4 regions of the Thauera sp. WB-2 genome follow, and region 4 is predicted to be linked to each of the others. Evidence: predicted binding sites of a transcription regulator. Region 4 holds the regulator's gene; each other region holds the start of a gene.

Region 1 (2,201 bases), 1.0 Mb from region 4:
GCTGCCGTCGATTTCTTCGGCAATCCGGTAACGCGTTTCGCGCTCGACACGCCGCACGACCGGCTGCTTGTGCGGGCTCACAGCCGCGTCCGCGTCGGCGTTCGCGACTGGCCGGTCGCGGGCAGCGGACCGAGCTGGGAGGACGCACGCGACCACCTTCGCGATGGGCTGTCCGGTCATGCACCCCTCCAGCCCGAGGCGCGCGACGCCGGGCAGTATCGCTTCGCCTCGCCCTATGTGGCGCTGGGCGACGAGGCTGCTGCCTATGCAGGCTATGCGACGCGCTGCTTCACGCCGCGGCGCGCGCTGGTGGACGCGCTGCTGGCCTTGTGCGCGCGCATCCATGCCGATTTCCGCTTCGACGCCTCTGCCACCAGCGTGGCCACGCCGGTGGCAGAGGTCTTCGCCAAGCGGCGCGGGGTATGCCAGGACTTCTCCCATCTGATGATCGCCTGCCTGCGGGCGCTCGGCCTGGCGGCGCGCTATGTCTCGGGCTACCTGCTGACCCAGCCGCCGCCGGGGCAGCCGCGACTGGTGGGCGCCGACGCCTCGCATGCCTGGGTGGCCGTGTGGTGTCCCGGCCTGGGCTGGATCGAGGTCGACCCGACCAATGACCTGCAGCCGGGTGCGGATCACATCACCCTGGCCTGGGGGCGCGACTATGGCGACGTGGCGCCGCTGCGGGGGGTGATCCTGGGCGGGGGGGGGCACAGTGTCGAGGTTGCGGTGACGGTGACACCGAGCGATGAGGGTGTGCGCGCACCAAATTGATGCACGCTCAGCGCATCCTGGTGCGCACCAAGCCGGTGCACTCCTGCTCGTGAGCCCGCAGAGCGCGCAACTGCGCGCCTGGAGTGCATGGCACGCTTCATGCTGAATGCTCGTTCAAGGGAGTCCAACCATGAGCGCAGACAGCACAATGACAGCCGCCAGACCTTTTGACGAAATGCATGCTGCCGACGGTACGGTGCGGGCGCATTACGCCCCGTACGCCGATTGGCTGGAGCAGATGCCACGCGAGAACATTGCGCGCAAGCGCAAGGAAGCCGACATCGCCTTTCACCGTGTCGGCATCACCTTCAACGTCTATGGCGAGGGCGGTGGCAAGGAGCGGCTGATCCCCTTCGATCTGTTGCCGCGCATCATCCCCGGCGACGAGTGGAGCGTCCTCGAGACCGGCCTGCGCCAGCGCGTGCGCGCACTCAATGCCTTCCTCGCCGACATCTACCATGGCCAGGAAATCCTGCGCGCGGGCCGCTTGCCGGCCGAGCAGGTGCTCAACAATGCCCAGTTCCGCCCCGAGATGAAGGGGGTGGAAGTGCCCGGAGGGCTGTACGCGATGATCGCCGGCATCGACCTGGTGCGTGCAGCGGGGGCGGACGGCAAGGGCGAGTACTACGTGCTCGAGGACAACCTGCGCGTGCCCTCGGGGGTGAGCTACCTGCTCGAGAACCGCAAGATGATGATGCGGCTCTTCCCCGACCTGTTCTCGCGCTACAACGTGCAGCCGGTCGAGCACTACCCCGACCTGCTGCTCGAGACCCTGCGCGCGGTGGCGCCCGCGGGTGTGCTCGACCCCACGGCCGTGCTGCTGACGCCGGGTGCCTTCAACAGCGCTTATTTCGAGCACAGCTTCCTCGCCCAGCAGATGGGGGTGGAGCTGGTCGAGGGCCAGGACCTGTTCGTCAAGGACGACACCGTATTCATGCGTACCACCCAGGGGCCGCGGCGGGTGGATGTGATCTACCGCCGGCTCGACGACGACTTCCTCGACCCCGAGGTGTTCCGCCCCGATTCCATGCTCGGCGTGCCCGGCCTGATGTCGGCCTACCGCGCCGGGCGAGTGACCCTTGCCAATGCCGTGGGCACCGGCGTGGCCGACGACAAGTCGATCTACCCCTATGTGCCGGAGATGGTGCGCTTCTACCTCGGCGAGGAGCCCATCCTCAACAACGTGCCGACCTACATGCTGCGCGAGCCCGAGGACCTGGCCTACACGCTTGCCCACCTGTCCGAACTGGTGGTCAAGGAGGTCCATGGCGCCGGCGGCTACGGCATGCTGGTCGGGCCGGCGGCAACGCGCGCCGAGATCGAGGAGTTCCGCGCCCGCATTCTGGCCGCGCCCGAGAAGTACATCGCCCAGCCCACCCTGTCGCTATCGACCTGTCCCACCTTCGTCGATGCGGGCATCGCCCCTCGCC
Region 2 (2,201 bases), 1.3 Mb from region 4:
TGTTCTGGATGCCGTCCAGGCCCGCCATCATCAGTGCGGCGAAGCACAGGTAGGGGTTGGCCAGGGGGTCCGGGAAGCGCGCTTCGATACGGCGGCCCTTCGGGTTGGCGACGTAGGGGATGCGGATCGAAGCCGAACGGTTGCGGGCCGAGTAGGCCAGCTTGGTCGGTGCTTCGTAGTGCGGCACCAGGCGCTTGTACGAGTTGGTGCCCGGGTTGGTGATGGCGTTGAGCGCGCGGGCGTGCTTGATGATGCCGCCGATGTAGTACAGCGCGGTCTCGGACAGGCCGGCGTAGCCGTTGCCCGCGAACAGGTTCTGGCCATCCTTCCAGATCGACTGGTGCACGTGCATGCCGGAGCCGTTGTCACCGACGATGGGCTTGGGCATGAAGGTGGCGGTCTTGCCGTACTGGTGTGCGACGTTGTGCACGATGTACTTGAGCACCTGGGTCCAGTCGGCGCGCTTGGTCAGCGTGCTGAACTTGGTGCCGATCTCGCACTGGCCGGCGTTGGCCACCTCGTGGTGGTGCACTTCGACCGGCACGCCGCAGGCCTCGAGCGCGAGGCACATGGCGGCGCGCACGTCGTTGAGGCTGTCGACCGGGGGTACCGGGAAGTAGCCGCCCTTGACGCGCGGACGGTGGCCGGTGTTGCCGCCTTCGAACTTGTCGGCGGTGGACCAGGCGGCCTCTTCCGAGATGATCTTGCTGTACACGCCCGACATGTCGACCGACCACTCGACGGCGTCGAAGATGAAGAACTCGGGTTCGGGGCCGAAGAAGGCGGTGTCGCCGATGCCGGTGCTCTTCAGGTAGGCCTCGGCGCGCTTGGCGATCGAGCGCGGATCGCGGTCGTAACCCTTGCCGTCCGACGGCTCGATGACGTCGCAGGTGATGACCAGCGTGGTTTCATCGAAGAAGGGGTCGATGTAGGCCGACGAAGGCTCGGGCATCAGAACCATGTCGGAAGCCTGGATGCCCTTCCAGCCGGCGATCGACGAGCCGTCGAACGGGTGGCCGTGCTCGAAGTGCTCTTCTTCGAAGGCCGAAACCGGCAGGCCGACGTGCTGTTCCTTGCCGCGGGTGTCGGTAAAGCGCAGGTCCACGAAGCGCACTTCGTTTTCCTGAATCATTTTCATGACGTCTTGGGCGTTCATTTTCACTCCTGGTGAGATGAGGCGGTCTTTGCGTTGAGCGGGTGGAGCAGCGGTACGAGATCGATGCGCCGGATTCGTGTGAGGCGTATAAGCACTAAGCGTGCCAGGCGCTAGCGGGCTGGCGAGTCATTGTGCCACAAGGGCAAGTGCTCGAAAGCGGTGCCCATTCCTCAAGAGGTTGGCACCACAATGGTGCATCGCATGGATTGAATGCACCATTATGGTGCAATCTCCTGGAGCAGCCTGATTGCGCGGTAGTGCGGGTGCTCTTCGAGCCACGCGTCCACACGGTTGCGGATGGCTGTGACTTGCCCCTGGTCCAGGGCTGGGGGCAGGAAGAGCTCCACCTCGAGGCGCTGGCCCAGGTAGTGAATCTGGACACGCTTTGGCTGCGGGACTTCCGGTCCGAGCAACAGGCGGACGTCGGCGAGCACTTCGGCGCGCTCGGGAACCGGGCCGGCAGGCACCACCTGCAGGTCGGTGTCGTCCTCGGGGTCGATATGCACCAGTACGTCGCGGACTTCGGGGTGGGCGTCGCGCACCCGGAAATAGACCGCGTCCGAGATGCGATGGCCCTCCGACACGGTGATGTGAGGGCTGACCTGGACGTGCGCGTCGCACAGCACGCGGTCCGCCATGCGCCGCGTACGCATGTCGTGCAGGCCGATCACGCCGGGGGTGTCCTCTATGGTGCGGCGCAGGCGTGCAAGCTCCTCGGCGGGCAGGCCGGTGTCGATCAGTTCGCGCACCGCCTTGAGTGCGAGCCTGATTCCCATATGCAAGATCAGGAAGCCCACCACCGCGGCGGCCAGTGGTTCGAGGAAGGGGTAGCCCGCCAGGCTGCCGCCAATGCCTGCGGCGACGACCAGTGACGACGCGGCGTCCGAGCGTGCGTGCCAAGCGTTGGCTTCCAGCATCGGCGCCTTGAGCCTGCGCCCGGCTGCGAGCGTGTAGCGGAACAGGCCCTCCTTGGCGGCCAGGGTAAGCAGCGCCATCAGCAGTGCTGCAGGGTGCAGTGCGGGCAGAGCTTCAATATCCTGCAGGC
Region 3 (2,201 bases), 960 kb from region 4:
TGCAGCAGCAGCATACGGTGCTCGCCCAGCCAGATCAGTCCTTCTTCCGGGGCAAACTTGAGCAGGCCGCGTAGGTCGGTGCTCTCCGGGTAATGGATGGAACTCAAGCCTCTCCTCCTCGTCCTGCCTCAATGCTCACTCTCCGGCGAGCCCTTGGTGTTCGCGTAGCGGTACGCGACACGTCATTCGGGAGCTTACCTGACACACGGGTACAGGAGAACTCCAGCGCTGTTCGAATAGTAAGGAAAATCTCGAGAAAAAGGAATTGGGTGGTATATTTCTTGAGTGGGGTTGTGGCGAGAAGGTGTGGTGCACGTTCTGCTCACACCTGTACGACAAGAAAGGCGAGGAGGAGGAGCAAAGTGGTAGAGAAGTTTTCGGTATTGATCGAGGACAGCGGTGAGTTCGTGCGCTGTGGCGCGGACGATAACGTGTTGCGGGCGATGGAGGTTTTGGGGCGCAAGGGCATTCCGGTGGGCTGTCGCGGTGGTGGCTGCGGCGTCTGCAAGGTGCGGGTGACCACCGGCCGTTACCACACGCGCAAGATGAGCAGGGCCTGCGTAAGTGAGGCGGAAGAGGCGGTCGGGATCGTTCTTGCTTGCAAGCTGTTCCCTGACAGCGACCTCGAGCTCAAGGTGGAGGGCAAGATGTTGAAGGCGCTGAAGAGGCCCGCGGTGGATGGGCCAAGGTAGGCGTAGTCCGGGCCTGGTCGGGTTGCGAAAGGGCTGGTACGTGTTGGCGTACCAGCCCTTTTTTCATGGTGCATGGCAATAAATGGAATTGATCAAATGATCAAGCGAGTTTTCTGATTGAGCATTTCATCAACAGGAATCTTCCTCCGTCTCCGCTGTAAATCTCGAGAACCTGGCTTAGTGCGCGTAAATGCTCGGAGTTGTGAGATTGGCACGGAATTTGTTTAGCTCCCTGCAGAAGCACCCCAGCATTCACCAGTTCGAACGGGAGGTACCTCGGCAAATGGACAAGCAAGCGCCTGTGATCGACGTCAGTAGAAAGTACGTGCGCCTCATCGAGCGGAGATCCGACGGTTTCATCGAGTTCGAGTTTGCGATCGGAGAGCCGGATCTGTTCGCCGAGATGTTGCTTCCAGCCGAGGCGTTCAAGGCGTTCTGCGAAGCCAACGAGGTCATCCATCTCGGTCCTCGCGAGGCCTCGGACGCGGCCGAGAACGCCGACTGGAACTGGAGCCTGCACCAGGCAACCCACCAGCGATTCCGTTGAATCGCTTACGAATCATAAGGAGGAGAGTTCATGCAGATCGATTTGCGCACGGTGTCCATCAAGCCTTTGCGGCACACCTTCGACAACATCGCACGCCGAATTGGGGGCGACAAACCGGCGTCGCGTTATCAGGAAGGCACGCTCGACATGCAGCAAACGGCCAACTTCCATTACCGGCCGACCTGGGACCCTGAGCACGACATCTACGATGCCTCGCGTACCGCGATCAAGATGTCGGACTGGTACGCGTTCAAGGATCCACGCCAGTTCTACTACGGTGCCTACACCATGGCGCGCGCCAAGCAGCAGGATACCGCGGAGGCGAACTTCGACTTCGTCGAGAACCGTGGTCTGGCTGCGACGCTGCCCGAATCGGTGCGAGAGACCGTGCTCAAGGTGCTGCTGCCGCTGCGCCATGTCGCCTGGGGTTCGAACATGAACAATGCCAGCGTCTGTGCCTACAGCTACGGTACCGGCTTCTCGCAGCCACATATCTATCACGCGATGGACCAGCTCGGCATCGCGCAGTACATCACCCGTGTCGGCTTGCTGCTGGGCGATGTCGAGTCGCTCGAGGAGGCCAAGCGGGCCTGGGTGGAGGACGACGCCTGGCAGGGGCTGCGCCGTTACGTCGAGGACACCTTCGTCATCAAGGACCCGGTGGAGTTGTTCGTCGCCCAGAACGCTGCGCTCGACGGCCTCCTGTACGCGCTGGTGTACGAAACCATCATCGACGATGTGCTCTCGTCGCAGGGCGGCACGCCGGTGGCGATGCTCACTCAGTTCATGACCGACTGGTTTGCCGAAACCCGTAAGTGGGTCGATGCCACAGTGAAGATCGCGGCCAGCGAGTCGGCGGAGAACAAGGCTGTCATGGCCGGCTGGCTGACGCACTGGCGCGACCGTGCTGCTGCCGCGCTGCTGCCCGTTGGCCGCATTGCATTGGGTGATCGCGCCGACGA
Region 4 (2,201 bases):
CGTGCGCGTCTGGGCCTGTCCTACCTGCCGCAGGAGATGAGCGTCTTCCGCAAGCTCACCGTGGCCGAAAACATCCGTGCCGTGCTCGAGCTCCAAGGGCTCGAGGCGCACCAGGTGAAGACCCGGCTCGACGAACTGCTGCTCGAGCTTGGCATCAACCACCTGCGCGACAACACCGCCGTCTCACTCTCCGGCGGCGAGCGCCGGCGTTGCGAGATCGCGCGCGCACTTGCAACCGACCCGCGCCTGATCCTCCTCGACGAACCCTTCGCAGGGGTCGACCCGATCGCGGTGATCGACATCCAGAAGATCATCCGCTTCCTCAAGGAGCGCGGCATCGGCGTGCTGATCACAGACCACAACGTGCGCGAGACGCTCGGCATCTGCGATCGTGCGTACATCATCAGCGAGGGCCGGGTACTGGCAAGCGGCGAACCGGCCGAGATCATCGACAACGAAAGGGTGCGCCAGGTTTACCTGGGCGAGCATTTCCGCCTGTGAATCCGCGCGCGCGTCGACAGCGATGAAACCAAGCCTCCAGCTCAAGCTCTCCCAGCACCTTACCCTGACGCCGCAGCTGCAGCAGTCGATCAAGCTGCTGCAGCTGTCGACCATCGAGCTGAACCAGGAGATCGAGCGCTTCCTGCTCGAGAACCCGATGCTCGAGCGCAGCGACGGCGACGGTGTCGAGTTCGTACCACCGCTTCCACCGGGCAGCCCCCCCGAACACGAGGCCAGACAGCAACAGGCGAACACCCCCGAGGCGCCAGCCAGCGCTACGGACAGCGACGCCGGCGACCATGCCGACCATGGCAGCGCCGACGAAGGCATGGACTGGTCCAATGTCGGCAGCGGCGCATCGAGCCGCAGCGAGGACGACGACGACGTCGATTACCAGGAACTGCAGGCGGCCGGCGTCTCCCTGCGTGAACACCTCGACCAGCAGGTGTCGCTGTCGCCGCTGTCAGACCGCGACCGCGCCCTCGTGCGCTTCATCATCGAAGCCTTGGATGACGACGGCTACCTTCACCAGCCGCTCGATGAGCTCCTCGAACTGCTTCCGGACGACGCCGACGTCGATGTCGATGACCTGAGCATCGCGCTGCGCCACGTACAGAACCTCGAGCCCGCAGGCATCGGCGCGCGCAGCCCCAGCGAATGCCTGTCGCTGCAGCTCCGTACCCTGCCGGCTTCGGCGACGCGCACGCTCGCGCTCGAGATCGTCGACAAGCACCTCGAGCTGCTCGCCGAGCGCAACTTCGTCAAGCTCAAGAAGCTGACCGGCTGCGACGACGAGGCCCTGCGCGCCGCCCATGCCCTGATCTGCAGCCTCGATCCCCACCCCGGCTCGCGTTACTCGAACGCCGAGACGCGCTACGTACTGCCGGATGTGGTCGTACGCAAGCTGCGCGGGCGGTGGACGGTCAGCCTGAACCAGGAGGCAATGCCGCGTCTGCGCATCAACCGCCTGTATGCCAGCCTGCTGCAGCAGAACCGCGGCCAGGGTGGCGGCCTGAGCGGACAGTTGCAGGAGGCACGCTGGCTGATCAAGAACGTGCAGCAGCGCTTCGACACCATCCTCCGGGTGTCCCAGGCCATCGTTGACCAGCAGAGGCAGTTCTTCGATCATGGGGAGGTGGCAATGCGGCCACTCACCCTCCGGGAGATCGCGGACCAACTCGAGCTGCACGAGTCCACCGTGTCGCGCGTGACCACGCAGAAGTACATGGCGAGTCCGCGCGGGGTGTTCGAACTCAAGTATTTCTTCGGTAGTCACGTCGCCACCGACACCGGTGGAGCGGCCTCGTCTACGGCGATTCGCGCGCTGATTCGCCAACTGGTTGACGCCGAGGACAGCAAGAAGCCGCTGTCCGACGCCAAGATTGCCGAAGTCCTTGGCCAGCAGGGTATCGTGGTCGCACGGCGCACGATCGCCAAGTATCGCGAATCCCTCAATATCCCGCCGGTCAGCCTGCGCAAATCCATCTGACAAAAACAGGAGTCAACATGAATCTCAACATCACCGGGCGCCACGTCGAAGTCACTCCGGCCATTCGCGACTACGTCACCTCCAAGCTTGATCGCGTCATCCGTCACTTCGACAACGTCACCAGTGTCGCGGTGATCCTCTCGGTCGAGAAGCTCAAGCAGAAGGCCGAGGTCACCCTGCACGTGCGCGGCAAGGACATCTTCGTCGAAAG

What was found. Region 4 encodes sigma-54, which starts transcription at its own class of promoters, with help from an activator protein. Its sites were predicted from a motif close to TGGCACGCTTNCTGCTNA; they were not measured.
Region 1: LQF09_RS02345 (circularly permuted type 2 ATP-grasp protein) is a predicted target of sigma-54. The motif match lies at 860-877, and genes of this name have one in related genera.
Region 2: glnA (type I glutamate--ammonia ligase) is a predicted target of sigma-54. The motif match lies at 1,245-1,262, and genes of this name have one in related genera.
Region 3: LQF09_RS13190 (phenol hydroxylase subunit) is a predicted target of sigma-54. The motif match lies at 902-919, and genes of this name have one in related genera.

The regions. Positions count from the first base shown of each region.
Region 1 covers NZ_CP088935.1:526,550-528,750, forward strand. The annotation lists gene LQF09_RS02340 (transglutaminase family protein) at 1-771, shown strand, start outside; gene LQF09_RS02345 (circularly permuted type 2 ATP-grasp protein) at 920-2,201, shown strand, end outside.
Region 2 covers NZ_CP088935.1:817,392-819,592, forward strand. The annotation lists gene glnA (type I glutamate--ammonia ligase) at 1-1,156, opposite strand, end outside; gene LQF09_RS03680 (cation diffusion facilitator family transporter) at 1,375-2,201, opposite strand, start outside.
Region 3 covers NZ_CP088935.1:2,876,307-2,878,507, reverse strand. The annotation lists gene LQF09_RS13200 (sigma-54-dependent Fis family transcriptional regulator) at 1-107, opposite strand, end outside; gene LQF09_RS13195 (2Fe-2S iron-sulfur cluster-binding protein) at 363-692, shown strand; gene LQF09_RS13190 (phenol hydroxylase subunit) at 976-1,239, shown strand; gene LQF09_RS13185 (aromatic/alkene monooxygenase hydroxylase subunit beta) at 1,270-2,201, shown strand, end outside.
Region 4 covers NZ_CP088935.1:3,840,327-3,842,527, forward strand. The annotation lists gene lptB (LPS export ABC transporter ATP-binding protein) at 1-501, shown strand, start outside; gene LQF09_RS17520 (RNA polymerase factor sigma-54) at 524-1,990, shown strand; gene hpf (ribosome hibernation-promoting factor, HPF/YfiA family) at 2,008-2,201, shown strand, end outside.